DNA from 3 places in the Thermosipho sp. 1074 genome. Region 3 is predicted to be linked to each of the others. Evidence: riboswitches for the same ligand, from Rfam matches in the RefSeq annotation. Region 3 holds a riboswitch; each other region holds the start of a gene.
What was found. A riboswitch is a leader RNA that binds a small molecule or an ion and turns the genes downstream of it on or off. The one in region 3 is predicted to bind cobalamin.
Positions count from the first base shown of each region.

Region 1 (4,882 bases), on a different contig from region 3:
GAAAGAGAAGAGGTGGAAGAAAAATTTAAAAATTTAGGAATAGAGATATTCGTTGTAGATGCAAAAGAAAGGTTTTTGAGTGCTTTGGAAGGAATGGAAGATCCTGAAGAAAAAAGAAAGATAATTGGTCATACTTTCATAGATATTTTTTATGAAACTTCTATGAATTTACTTAAAGAGCATGGAAATATTAAATATTTGGCACAAGGGACGTTATACCCCGATATTATTGAAAGTAAAGTAAGCGAAAGAAAATCTGCGGCAAAGATAAAGACACATCACAATGTAGGGGGGCTCCCTGAGAAATTACCTTTTAAAATAATAGAACCTTTGAGGTATCTTTTCAAAGACGAAGTAAGAAAATTGGGAAAGATATTGGGTTTACCAGATGATATGATTAATAGACATCCATTCCCTGGACCAGGACTTGCCGTAAGAATAGTAGGAAAAATCACAAAAAGAGCTGTTGAAATACTACAACAAGCAGATTACATATTTATAGAAGAATTGAAGAAAAATGGTTTGTATGAGAAAGTTTGGCAGGCATTTGCCGTATTTCTTCCCATAAAATCTGTAGGGGTTATGGGAGATTATAGAACGTATGAAAATGTAATAGCATTAAGGGCGGTAAATAGTTTTGATGGTATGACTGCAGATTGGTCAAAACTACCACATGAATTTTTAAATAAAGTTGCAAAAAGAATAATAAATGAGGTTGAAGGAGTAAATAGAGTAGTTTACGATATTACCTCAAAACCACCTGCAACTATAGAATGGGAGTAGTATAACACCCCGCTTGGGTGTTATACTATTTCAAGTATGAATTTACCAGATTTTTCAATAGTGGACTTTACTTTAAATTTAATTGGAAATTTAAAGATAGGTCCATCATATACAAAGGTGTGGTATTCTCCATTTTCACCACATACATCTATTCCCATTTTTTCAAATTCTTCTATTAAATCTAATGACAAGTCTCTACCTAGAAAATTTTTGAGTTCTTTTTTGATGGATATTATTTTTGCTTTGAATCCAAGCAAGAGAAACTCTTTAACTATGTCTTTTCTTTTACGTTGCCAAAGGGGTTCAAATACTTTTACGTTTTTCTTTGAACATACGTTTTTTACCCAATCTAAGTGTGCTTGTAAATCAATATCTCCAAATATTCCAATACCACTGTATGCGTATTCTTCTAGGAATTTAAGAAAGTTTTTTTCATAGTTTTCCCAGCTACTACTTTTAGTTATAAGTGGTAGCCCCAAGCTTTTTGCTTGTTGTTCCAATATGTGTTTTGGTAGGCCGTGGGCCCTTGAATGAATCTTATCTTCTGATAACATTGTAAATAGATAATCAATCGTTGTAAATTTTTTAAGACCGTAGTACAAGGCAAGTGTGGAATCTTTTCCTCCACTCCATGAACAAAATACTTTTCCCATTTTATTGATCGCTTCCTTTTGAAACATTTGCAGATTCGAATGTAGCCATTTCCCTTATCATTTTTATCGCAGCTTCGATCAGGTACATAGAAAGTACCGCACCTGTACCTTCTCCAAGACGCATATCTAAATCCAAAATAGGTCTTTCGTTTATTGAATCTAGTATTACTTTATGTCCTTTTACTTTGGACTTATGACCAAAGAGGACGTAATCTTTTACCTTTTTATCTATATGATATGCTATGAGAAATCCCGCTGTAGTGGGAAAACCATCTATAACTACTGGTATTTTTTCTTCAACTGCTTGGAGTATAAATCCTGCCATTTCTCCTATGCAATAGCTCCCCACTTTTGAAAGGACGTCTATGGAATCTGATGGATTGGGATTGTTTACTTTTATCGCCTTTTCCACAACTTGTTTTTTTCTTTTTAGTTTTTCGTTGTCTATAGGAGTACCTATATCTAGTATTTCATCTAGATTAAATCCAAAAGCAGCTGCAATTGCAGTTGCAGTGGTAGTGTTTCCTATTCCCATATCACCTATAGCCAGTAAGTCTGCACCTTCATTAATTGCATCTTTTGCAATTTTTTGTCCATACTCTACGGATTTTAACGCATCATCTTTTGACATAGCAGGACCTTTTGTGAAATTTTTTGTACCATATCCCACTTTCTTTACTATTAAAGATGGATGTTGATCAAAATCATAGTCAACTCCTGCATCAACAACATAGACTTTTGCCCCCACGTGTTTTGAAAAAACGTTAATTGCCGCTCCTTGGTTTAAGAAGTTAAGGACCATTTGAAATGTTACTTCTTTTGGATATGCCGAAACTTTCTCTTCTACCACCCCATGATCTCCTGCAAATACATAAACCCTTTTGTCGTTAAAAAGTTCTGGAAGTTCTTTTTCTTGGATAAGAGAAATTTTTAATGCTATTTCTTCCAAGTATCCAAGACTTCCTACAGGCTTTGTGAGGTTGTTTAGTCTGTTGATGACTTTCTCCCTAAGTGTCATTTTATCCCCTCCTACAAACAAAAACTTCCACAAAAAGCCCTGAGCTTTTGTGGAATTTATACATCCAAGATAGGTTTCCCGGCTCCCGGATCATCCTACTTTCTACACCTTCCCAGGTTTCCCCCAGTGGTATTTGCAGATTTCGTCCCCGGTTACGGTTGCTGGGCAGCCCCGGATTTTCACCGGTGTTCCCTTTTCTTGGATGTTTTTAGTATAAATTTTCTCTAAAATTATACCACAGTATCTATAATATTTAGGTCTTGATTTAGTAACACAAACTTAGCATCATATCCTATTTTGATCCGTCCTGTGTCTATTTTTAAATTTTTAAGTGTGTTAAAAGAAGATACCCATGAGAGTTCTTTTAGAGAGCAATTGGTGGCCTTTTTGAAATTTTTGAGCCCATCTATGAATTTTAGTGTGCTTCCTGCAAGGGTTCCATCTTCAAGCCTTGCTATATTATCTTTTACCTTTACAAGAAGATTTCCCAGTGTGTAAATGCCATCGCCAAGTCCTGTGGCTGATATACTATCTGTAATAAGGATAATTTTTTTTGCACCTAGTGTTTGGTATACTAATTTTAAAAATTCAGGAGATGAATGTACAAAATCTGCAATTATCTCAACGTACGGTTTGTGTAAAAAAACACCACCTACAATGCCAACTTCTCTGTGATGTAACGTAGATAGGGCATTGGGAAAGTGTGTAATTCTTTTAACATCAAGGTCAAAGAACTCTTTAAAAATCTTGTAATTTGCATTTGAATGTCCAATTGAAGGAACAATATTGTTTTTTCTTAATTTTTCCAGTAGATCCTTTGAATTGGGAAGTTCTGGTGCAAAACTTAAAATTTTTACATTTTTAAGTTGTGGAAGTGCATCGTTAAAAGATTGTATATATGCTTTGTTTTGAGCTCCCGCTTTCTTTTTATTTAAAAAAGGGCCTTCAAAGTGCAATCCCATAAGGGAAGGGTGCGTGGCATTTGAAAAATTTTGTGTTACATTATTTAGTACTTCAAAAGAATGAGAAACGGTAGTGGGAAAAAGATATGTAACACCGTTAGATAGGACCTTATTCCCCCAAATGTTAAAATCTTTATCTGTTGCAGTCATACAATCTATTCCCATATATCCGTGGGTGTGTGTATCCACAAATCCTGGCATTAATAAAAGTTTGGGGGTACAATCGTATTTTTTTACATTTATTATCTTTTTATCAAATTCTATATCTCCTGTAAATTCTCCTTCAATTGGATCAACTATGAGTGCTTTTTCTATTATCATATAATACCTCCTATATTTTCACACTTTTCGATAAATTTTCAGGTCTATCTGGATTTAGCCCTTCTGATATAGCCTTTTTGTAGGCTAGTATTTGTAAGAAAATAACTCTCAACGGAGTTTCAAATCCGCTATTGTATTTAATATCTATATCTCCATCTTTTCCTAAGTATATAACTTTGGTGTATTTTTCCAAATCTTTCTTTAATGTGTGTTCGTATTTTGTGTCTTTTGAATTAATGATCACTAATGTTTTGTCGGTTAATTTGGATATAGGTCCATGTCTATATTCTAAAGGTTCGTGAAATTCTACAAATTGTTTTGCCATTTCTTGTATTTTTAATGCTCCCTCTTTTGAAATACCGTATTCTTCGTCAAATCCTAGAAATACAAAGTGATTGTATTTTTTTAAATCTATTTTTTCAAGATAATCGTTACTTTTCTTGATTATTTTCTTTGCCACGTTTGAGATTTCTCCATTTTTTATCAAAAAGTGTAAAATTGCTGTAAATGCGCCAGTCATTACTATACTTTCCTCGTGAAGAAAATCAAAAGTAAAAGTTTGATCACATACTTTTTCAAGTGAGGAATTTTTTTCGCAAGTTATACCTATTGTAAGTATGCCGTTTTTCTTAAACTTTTCTGCAGAAAGTACTGTTTCTGTTGACTCTCCTGTTCGAGAGATAAATATTCCAATATCGCATTTTGGTGTGTAATCCAACGCGAGAATTTTACCGCCAGTTAGAGTTTCCGAATTAACTTTGAGTATTTTTGAGGCGGTAAAGGCAAGATTATACGACGAACCACAGCCTACAAATACGTATTTTTTGTTGCTTGAAAATTCGATAGAATAATTTTCTATTTTTTTCAAAAGTTCAGGTGTGCGCATTATTTCATTATATGTGTAATTCATCCCTTTAGAGCCCCCTTTGTGATACCAGAGATTATATGTTTTTGAAAAGCTAAAAAGATGATTATAACTGGTATTCCGATTATGGAAGAAGCAGCCATAAGTCTTGGCCAATCTATTTGGTTTAGTTTTTGATACAGCGCAAGACCTACTTGAACGGTTCTCATTTCGCGAGAGTTTGTCATAACTAGTGGATAGAAAAGTGCGTTCCAACTTGAAATAAATGTGTTAATAGCCA
Region 1 is NZ_LBEX01000015.1:107,073-111,954, forward strand. Features, by position in the region: gene guaA (glutamine-hydrolyzing GMP synthase) at 1-783, shown strand, start outside; gene XO08_RS04720 (diphthine--ammonia ligase) at 804-1,436, opposite strand; gene cobT (nicotinate-nucleotide--dimethylbenzimidazole phosphoribosyltransferase) at 1,438-2,454, opposite strand; cobalamin riboswitch at 2,505-2,692, opposite strand; gene nagA (N-acetylglucosamine-6-phosphate deacetylase) at 2,685-3,737, opposite strand; gene XO08_RS04735 (SIS domain-containing protein) at 3,748-4,647, opposite strand; gene XO08_RS04740 (carbohydrate ABC transporter permease) at 4,644-4,882, opposite strand, start outside.
Region 1: linked by a shared signal. The riboswitch ahead of cobT (nicotinate-nucleotide--dimethylbenzimidazole phosphoribosyltransferase) and the one ahead of XO08_RS01325 (ABC transporter substrate-binding protein) in region 3 are both predicted to bind cobalamin.

Region 2 (4,882 bases), on a different contig from region 3:
TGCAGAAGAGACCGAATGTTATGAAGTTGACGATGGTGTTTGGGAAGCCGTTTTAGAATTAAGTGAGGGAGATTATCAGTATAAATTTGTGGTAAATGGTACAAATTGGGTTACTGATCCCAATGCACCTGCCTTTGTAGATGACGGATTTGGTGGGAAAAATGGATTTTTCCAGGTTTATAAAAAAGATGGAAAATTAACGGTTGGATTAAAATGAAAAAAGCCTCTCTATTGAGAGGCTTTTTTTTCACCTTTCATTTTATACATGAGATCATCTGCGGTTCTTATTGATTGTTTAAGGGAACCTTCAATATTTGTTATTCCCCATGAAAAAGTTGGTGAAAGTTCCGAGGATTTGTTAAATTCATTGTGAATTTTTTTGATGAGTTTTTCTGCTTCTTTTTTTGTGGAATTTTTTAAGATAATTAAAAATTCATCTCCCCCCATACGTACAAATATATCCGAAGATTTTAAGTTGCTTTTAATTATACTTGAAAGTTTTTTTAGTATTTCATCCCCTTTGTCATGCCCATATGTATCATTTATATATTTAAATTTGTTGAGATCTATAAATATCAATATATCGTTTTTTTCTAGTTTTATATTTCCTAAAAAACCCCTATTACATGCCCCTGTTAGGGGATCAATCAGGCTTCTTGCATATATTACATTTAATTCGTGAATCTTTTCTTTGTATTCTAGTATAATACTTGAGGCAAAGCTTAAAAATAACGATATAATTCCAAATGGTGAAAGCATTCTGAACGGAAGATTAAAGAAAAGTACTATACTGTCAAATATAATTGTTATTGCAAAAAGGCTTGCGAACGTTACGTTTTGCGAGACGTATGACTTTACAATTTTGTACAAGATAAATATACCATTGAGTATTAATATAGGGGATATGAAAATCGTAAGAGTTTTTAATTGTTGGGGTGTGACTGTAAAGAGTGGTAATATACTTGCCAGAATATTTAAGTAGGAGAATCTTTTTGTATTTTTTTGTATTGTTGAAAAATTATATAAATCGATCCCGCGCATTAAAAATGTAAATGAGAGATAAGCACAGGAGATAAATAATTTCCTAAGTGAATAAAAAAAGTGTTCGAAGCTAATAACATCCAATAACCATATAATTGCCAAAAAACTAGAAAACGCAAAATATTTATACGCTTTTTGTCTAGTTATTCCGGTGTTTTTCGAAAGTAAATACAAAAGAAAACCCAATGTTGAAATAAGACCAATTGAAATATTTAAAAAGTTGTCGGTTAGGAACTTCAAAATAGAATATTTCCATATTTCTGATTCGTTTATAAAAAAGAACTTTCCAAGACCTATTGAATAAACTCCTGAAATTTCCAAAGTAAGAACATCTACACCCTTTGGTATAGGTATCAAAAATGGAGTATACCACGTACGTCCAGATTTTCCAAGACCAAATGTAAATATTGGAAAATTGTTGTTTTTAATGGAAAAAGAAGAACCTTCTATGAATGGAAAAAATACGTATTTTGAATTTTTAGGTACGGGTATTTGAAAGGATATAGTTTTAAAGGCCTTTAGTATAATAACTTTTGGTAAAGTTGTATTATTTATTCTAGAAATTTCAATGCCTTTTGGATTGCCAAGAGAATAAAATATGTAAAACAAGGTTAAAAAGATAAGAAGAGTATATAGAAAGTACTTTAAATAAAATTTTATCATTTAAATCCCTCCAAAAGTATTTTAGCATAATTTGACACATTTTTTTAGATGTAATATAATATAAGGTAGAATAACGGGGTGTAGCGCAGTTGGCTAGCGCGCTTGCATGGGGCGCAAGAGGTCGCTGGTTCAAGTCCAGTCACCCCGACCAGTTGGCCGGTTTTACCGGCCATTTTTTAAATATTCAATACTGCAGGTTAAGGGAATTCGGTGAAAATCCGAAGCTGCCCAGCAACCGTAACCGGGGACGAAATCTGCAAGTGCCACTGGGTAAAACCTGGGAAGGCGCAGAAAGTAGGATGATCCGGGAGCCGGGAGACCTACCTGTAGTAAATGATATTTCCCCATTGCTAGGGCAATGTGGGAAAAATTTGTTTTATTTTGGGGGGATAAAGGGTGGTTATTTTAGTAACTGGTGGGGTTAAGTCTGGAAAAAGTAGTTTTGCGCTTGACCTCTCAAGACGTTACAAGAAAAAAGCATTTATTGCAACAGGGGTTCCTTTTGATGAGGAGATGAGAAATAGGATAAACCGTCATAAAAGTGAAAGAAAAGGTTTTGACACCTTTGAAGAACCTGTTGAAGTAGATAAAGTAATTGAAGGTTTAAATGGAAAATATGAATTTGCTATTTTGGATTGTATTACCACGTATCTTGGAAATCTTTACTATTACAAGAAAGATATAGAAAATTATTTAGAAAAATTTTTAAAAAGTATTAAAAAAGTTGATTATACATTGGTTTGTGTAACGAATGAGGTGGGGTGGGGAATAATTCCAGAAAACAAACAAGTAAGAGAATATGTAGAAAGACTAGGACTTTTAAATAAAGATATTGCAAAAATAGCACAAAAAGTCTATTTGATGGTATCGGGGATAGGGGTGGAATTAAAGTGAAGTTAGGAACTACTTCTTGGCTTTTTCCAGGCACTTATCTTGAAAATGTAAAAGTTATAGCAGATAAGGTGGATTTTGTGGAGTTTTTGGTGTTTAGCTGGGATACAAATACAAAGAATATTTTTTTGAACGAAATAGAAGATTTAAAGGAAATAGCAGAAGAATTTAATCTGGAGTATAACGTTCACTTACCAACAGATTGTATTTTTAACGTTGAAAAAGCCTTTTGTTTTTTTGAAAATAGTAGATTGGAAATTTCAAATTACATCGTACATCCGTTAGATGGTATAGAGGTGTTTTTAAAAAAATCTGAGAAGATATTAGTTGAAAATTTGAAAGAAGATATTTTTTTACACGATAGGACAGTTTTTGACATAGGACATCATTTGCTTGGGACAAAGGTTACGGAGAATTTTTTAAAAAATTCAATAGAATACCATGTCATGGGTGTTTCAAATGGGAAAGACCATCTTAAATTGGACAAAGATACTTTGGAAGTAATAAGGAAAAAGTTGAAATATTCACCAAATTTAGAGTATGTGTGTTTTGAAGTATTTGACTTAAGAGATTTTTTGCATTCACTAACTCTTTGGAGGGATAGTTTTGATTTATGATTTTTTACTTTCGTTGGCGTTTATATCTAGGATTCCAATTAAAGTTAGATATTCTGGAAGAAGGATGAAAAACATTCCCGGGTATTTCCCACTTGTGGGATATATTCCCGGGATTATTTTTTTCTTAGGGGGTTATTTTGAAAATTTTTTTGTTAAAATAATTTTCTTAATTTTGGGATATTATTTTTTTGATCTCTTTCATTTTGATGGATTTTTGGATACAATAGATGGCTTTTTGAATCAATCAAATAAGGAGAAACGACTTGAAATAATGTCTAAAGGAGACGTTGGGGCTTTTGCCGTGTTTTTTGGGGCATTGTATATTGTTATATTTTGGAATCTGTATTTTACACTTTCACCAACTTTCTTTTTTTACTCTTCGGTGTTTGGAAGGTATGCTATGGTTTCGTTGATGGCTTTTTCAAAACCTGCCAAAGAAAAAGGACTTGGTGCTATATTTTATCCATTTGAAAGGAAAAATTTAATTTATTCAACCGTGTTTTTAATGCCTTTATTGTTTATCGTAAAATACTTTGTCGTGTCGTTTTTTATTACTTTTTTATTTTCCTATTTTATGAGCATTATATCTAAAAAAAAGATAGGTGGTATTACAGGGGATGTTTTGGGGGCAACTTGTATTATAACAAGTGAGTTACTCTTAGTGATTTTGGGGGTGATATAGTGGTATTAATGATCCAGGGGACTGCTTCAAACGTTGGAAAGTCTATTATTTCCACAGCTTTATGTAGATATTTTACAAAAAAAGGTTTAGATGTAGTGCCGTTTAAGGCACAAAATATATCCTTAAACAGTGTGGTAAGTAAAGAAGAAGGAGAGATGGCAGTTGCTCAATATGTCCAAGCAGTTGCTTGTAATAAAAAGCCTAGTGTATTAATGAATCCCATACTTTTAAAGCCAGATGTAGAGGGTGTTCAATTAGTAGTAAATGGAAAGCCAATAAAAAATGTGGAAAGTAAAAAGTATATGTATTCAGATAAAGAATGGATTTTAGATCAAGCATTAAAAGCATTGTACAAGTTGTTGGAAAAACATGAGTTGGTAATAATTGAAGGTTCTGGAAGTGCAGCTGAAATAAATATAAAGGATATTTCAAATATGGCGATTGCAAAGGCGGTAAATGCACCGGTGATTTTGATATCTAATATTGAAATGGGTGGGGCGTTTGCACAGATAGCAGGTGCTATGGTGTTATTTGGTAAGTTTGAAAAAAGCATTGTTAAGGGCTTTATTTTTAACAAGTTTAGAGGGGATAAATCTGTTCTTGGAGACTCTCCCAAAAAATTTGGTGAAAGGTTTAATTTAAAATATTTTGGAACAGTGGAATACTTTAAACACTATCTTCCTGAAGAAGACCTGTTTTTTGAAAAAGAGGGAATTGGTGATTTAAAAGTGGATATTTTAAAACTTCCTCATATTTCAAATTCTTTTGAATTTGAACCTTTATTTTTAAATACAAATGCAAAATTTGTTGAAAACATTCGTGAAGATGTGGATTTAGTTATAATTCCCGGAACAAAGTCAACTATCTTTGATTTAGAATGGGTAAAACAAAGGAAAGATCAAATAAATGGAGCACTTTTAAATGGAGCCTTTTTACTTGGAATATGTGGTGGATATCAGATGTTGGGAAAAAAGATTGTATACAATGG
Region 2 is NZ_LBEX01000015.1:154,697-159,578, forward strand. Features, by position in the region: gene XO08_RS04935 (isoamylase) at 1-217, shown strand, start outside; gene XO08_RS04940 (GGDEF domain-containing protein) at 229-1,704, opposite strand; tRNA gene XO08_RS04945 (tRNA-Pro) at 1,779-1,855, shown strand; cobalamin riboswitch at 1,882-2,047, shown strand; gene XO08_RS04950 (bifunctional adenosylcobinamide kinase/adenosylcobinamide-phosphate guanylyltransferase) at 2,101-2,598, shown strand; gene cbiR (cobamide remodeling phosphodiesterase CbiR) at 2,595-3,212, shown strand; gene XO08_RS04960 (adenosylcobinamide-GDP ribazoletransferase) at 3,202-3,894, shown strand; gene XO08_RS04965 (cobyric acid synthase) at 3,903-4,882, shown strand, end outside.
Region 2: linked by a shared signal. The riboswitch ahead of XO08_RS04950 (bifunctional adenosylcobinamide kinase/adenosylcobinamide-phosphate guanylyltransferase) and the one ahead of XO08_RS01325 (ABC transporter substrate-binding protein) in region 3 are both predicted to bind cobalamin.

Region 3 (4,882 bases):
GTTATAATTTCTCATGTAATATTATAACATGGGAGGGATAACGTGAAAGCAACAATAATATTAAATGGAAACGCAAAAGAAACATTGTACATTAACTCGGACATAATAATTGCAGCAGATGGAGGAGCAAAAGTTTTAAAGGAAAGGGGTATTCTTCCAAATGTCATTATAGGAGACTTAGATTCTTTGGATAATGATACTTTGGAATATTTCAAAAAAAATAACGTTGAAATCATTGAATACCCGAAAGAAAAAGATGAAACGGACTGTGAAATAGCAATTAAATACGCATTTGAAAATGGATACGACGAAATCGAAATATTAAATTTTTTTGGAGAAAGACTTGATATGATACTTGCTTTATTTGGATTGATGAAAAAATTTGACACAAAAATTTTGTTAAGATCTGAAAAATTAGAATGTTCCATTATCAAAAATACATTTGAAAAAAATGTGAAAATAGGAGAAATCTGGTCTTTTATTCCAATTTGTAATGCAAAATTCAAACTAGATGGTTTCAAATACACATTTAACGGGGAAATGAACATAAAAAATCCCATTGGAATTAGTAATGAAACTAATTCTAAAAATATAAAAGTACAAGTTTTTGAAGGAGAGGTGATTTATTTTAGATGGTTGAAAAAACCGTTGTGATTTTAGGTGCTACAGGTTCAATTGGCACTCAAACATTAGACGTAATAAAAAAACTAAAAGGATATAAGGTAACTGGAGTTGTATTTGGGCAAAATAAAAAACTTGGGGAAAAAATTGTAAAAGAATACAATGTAAATTTTTATTACTCACAAGTATTATCAAATGTCTCTTCCATAGAGGAACTTTTGGAAAAAACAACCCCAGATATAGTTGTTGCGGCAATTCCTGGGTTTAATGGTGTTATATCCACATTCCAAGCAATTAAATTCACAAAAAGACTTGCCCTTGCCACAAAAGAGGCCTTAGTTTGTGCAGGACCATTGTTAAAAAAAGCTTGTAAAGATGTAGAATTAATACCAGTTGATAGCGAGCATTCTGCCATCTTTCAGATTTTTGATGAAAACGTAGAAAAAATATTAATAACCGCATCAGGTGGCGCAATAAGAGAATATGATAACATAGAAAACCTCACTCCAAAAGAAATATTAAAACACCCTGTATGGAATATGGGACAAAAAATAACAGTCGACTCATCAACTATGATAAATAAAGCCTTTGAAGTAATTGAAGCATATGAATTATTTGAATTAGACACAATAGATGTATTAATACACCCCACGGGCACAGTTCATGGTGCAGTTTTCTTGAAAGACGGTACAGTAAAAATACACTTTGGATTCCCTGATATGAAAATACCAATTTCATATGCACTGACTTATCCAAAGAGAATGTATATAAACCTAAATTGGCCAGAGTTTAAAGAGGAAAATTTTATTTTTACAGAGGTAAGTGAAGAAAAATACCCCGCTTTTTTTTATGGTAAAAAAATTATTAAAGATCTTGCAAAAAGAGTAGCTTTTAACGCAGCAGATGAAGTTGCAGTAAATATGTTTTTGGAAAGTAAAATAAAGTTTCACAATATCTCAAAGATAGTTATAGACACATGTGAAAAAATAAATGGCAAAATAAGGGATTTAGAAGATGTTTTTGAAGTAGATAAACTTGCAAGGCAAATTGCAAATAATTTTTGATGTGTTATAATTTACGTGAGATACATTTCTTCTAAAAAAAGGGAAGCCGGTGAAAATCCGGCACGGGGACGCCACCGTAACCGGGGACGAAATCAGTACAAATGCCACTGGGGAAAACCTGGGAAGGCGCTGAAAGTAGGATGAACCGGGAGTCGGGATACCTTTTTTTAGAAGGAAAAAGCCACCTTTACGGTCCCTAAAGGTGGTCGATTTCTTTTAAATATAACCAGGAGGTGAAGATATGAAAAAACTAGGGGTTTTGTTTTTAGTTGTTCTTAGCTTTATTGCATTTTCAATTTCTATTGTAGATGATGCAGGAAGACTGGTTGTCTTTGAAAAAACGCCTGAAAAAGTCGTTTCTGCAGCACCAAGTTCAACTAAATTTTTATTAAAACTTGGATTAGACAAAAAAATAGTCGGAGTTACAGATTGGGATAGCTTTAACGCAGAAAAGATTGGAAATATGGTACCTTTAAACATTGAAAAAATTTTGTCTTTAAACCCAGATGTTGTGATTATCTTTGGCGGGTTTCAACTTCCAGAAGTTGAAAAATTAGAAAAATTTGGAATAAAAACATTGGTACTTAATCCCGTTTCCTTAAATGATGTAGCAAGAGACGTAATGTTACTTGGAAGTGTGTTTGGCAAGGAAAAAGAAGCAAAAATGATAAAAGATGAAATTTTATCAAAATTGAAAGATTATGGTACAAAAACTGCAAAAATTCCACTTAATGAAAGACCAAAGGTATTCTTTACAATTACAGTACCCAACGATGAAACAAAAGATTTATGGACTGCAGGAACGGGCTCCTACATAAACGAACTCATTACTATTGCTGGTGGAGTAAATATCTGTGCACCATACACAGGAAATAACGGTTGGTTCTCTGTAAATTGGGAATTCTTAACTATAAACAACCCAGATGTAATAATAATAGCAGGATATGGTGATCCAAATCAAATAAAAGAAAAGATAAAGGGAAATAAACTCTTTTCATCTTTAAAAGCCGTTAAAAATGACAAAGTATTAATTATTGATGGAAATGATATTAGCTCAATCTCACCCAATATAGTAAAATACCTTGATATATTCTATAATTTCTTTTACGGAGGAAATAAATGAAAAAATTTCTTAATCCTAAAACTGGGAGGATTATCCTTCCAGTTTTCTTTCTTTTAATTTTATTCTTAAATCTTTCAATAGGTAGTGTCAAATTACCAGTTTCTTATATATTCAATGCTCCAAATGAAAGAATTAAATTCTTAATATGGAATGTAAGATTCCCCAGAATTTTAATGGGAATAATTTCTGGTTCAATATTAGCTTTAGTAGGAAATATTTTTCAAACAATAATGAAAAATCCATTAGTTGATCCATACCTTATTGGTACATCTTCTGGCGCAGGATTTGGCGCAGTACTTGCAATATACGCTGCAGTTTCACTCAACAAAATATTCAGTGTAAACTTTTTCTCTTTTTTATTTTCCATAATAGCCTCACTTCTTGCCATCCTCCTTGCAAAAAGAAAAAATATAATCCCTATAACGCATCTTATTTTATCCGGTGTTTTAATAAGTACAATATTTTCTTCCGCTACTATATTGTTAATTAGTCTATCGAGAAAAACTCTTACAAGTGCCCATATTTGGTTGTTTGGAAGTCTTTCAGGGATAACATTGGATGATCTTATCCTTCCATTTTCTGCACTAATTATTCTTTTTTTATCTGGATATATAAAAAATAAAGAATTAGATGCTATAGCATTAGGTGAGGAAGAAGCAAAACTTCTTGGTGTTGAAACTGAAAAAATCAAGTGGTTTTTTTATCTACTAGGTTCTTTTTCAATTTCTGTCATAGTATCAAAAACTGGAATTATAGGTTTTGTAGGATTGATAATCCCTCATGCTGCAAGGATTTTAACAGGTCCCAAACATAAATACAGCTTAATGGGTAGTGCATTACTTGGTGGAATATTCCTCTCTATTTCAGATACAATCGCTAGAACAATTGCCTCACCTATTGAGATTCCAATAGGTGTTATCACTTCTTTTATTGGTGCACCACTTATGTTTATCCTTTTAAAAACTAAAAAATAATGTATAATTCTATTGAGGTGATTACATGAAATTAATGTCAAAAAATGCCTTAGAAAAACTAAAAAAGGTAAAGTTATTTGTTTTAGATATCGACGGTACATTTTCACTTAGTGGAAATTTATTACCAGGCTCAATATCTTTTGCAGAAAAAACAAAAAAACTAAATAAAAATTTTGTCTTTTTAACAAATAACTCAAACAAATCTACAGAGTCTTATCTAAAAGAATTTTCAAAAAATGGACTATCTATAACAGAAAATCAAATTTTCACAGCAGGTATTGAAACGGCAGAATATCTTTTTGATAAATTTGGTCCTAAAAAGGTTTTCATTGTCGGAAATAATGAAATAAAAAATATTTTTAAAAAAGTAGGACATACAATCGTGGAAACTTCAGAACCTGAAGTCGTAATTGTAACTTTTGATAACACACTTAATTATGAAAAACTTGCTAAAGCTTCTTCCTACGTCTCTAAAGGTAAACTCTTTGTATTAACAAACCCAGACTTAAACTGTCCATCAAGCATTGGCCCAATACCAGATACAGGGGCAATAGCAAGTGTAATAACCAAAGCAACAGGAAAAAAACCGGATATTGTTTTTGGAAAACCAGATCCTTTAATTTTAGAAATGATAATGAAAAAAAATAACGTAGTAAAGGAAGAAACTTGTGTTATCGGTGATAGATTATACACCGATATATTATTGGGAAAAAGAGCAGGTGTTCTAACTATTTTGGTTCTAACTGGAGAGGCTAAAGAAAGTGATATTACAAATATAAAACCTGATATAATTGCAAAGGATATCGGTGAAATTTCACAAAACATCAGGTGATAAAAAGTGATAAAATACAATCTTAGGATGAAAAGAGTTGAAAAATTAGTTGAACTTGCACAAAGCGGATTAATTGAAGCATTAGAATTGATAATTGAAAAGTATTATCCAATGGTCGTAAAAATATCATCAAAATATTATGCTCCATGGGCAGAATTTGAAGACATAATCCAAAATGGTCTTATCGGACTTATCAAAGCCGTTTTTTACTTTGACTTTGAAAAAAGTTCTTTTAATTCCTTTGCATGGAGAAGCATAGAAAGCGAAA
Region 3 is NZ_LBEX01000003.1:201,419-206,300, forward strand. Features, by position in the region: gene XO08_RS01315 (thiamine diphosphokinase) at 43-654, shown strand; gene XO08_RS01320 (1-deoxy-D-xylulose-5-phosphate reductoisomerase) at 633-1,685, shown strand; cobalamin riboswitch at 1,676-1,869, shown strand; gene XO08_RS01325 (ABC transporter substrate-binding protein) at 1,927-2,808, shown strand; gene XO08_RS01330 (iron ABC transporter permease) at 2,805-3,782, shown strand; gene XO08_RS01335 (HAD-IIA family hydrolase) at 3,808-4,614, shown strand; gene XO08_RS01340 (sigma-70 family RNA polymerase sigma factor) at 4,621-4,882, shown strand, end outside.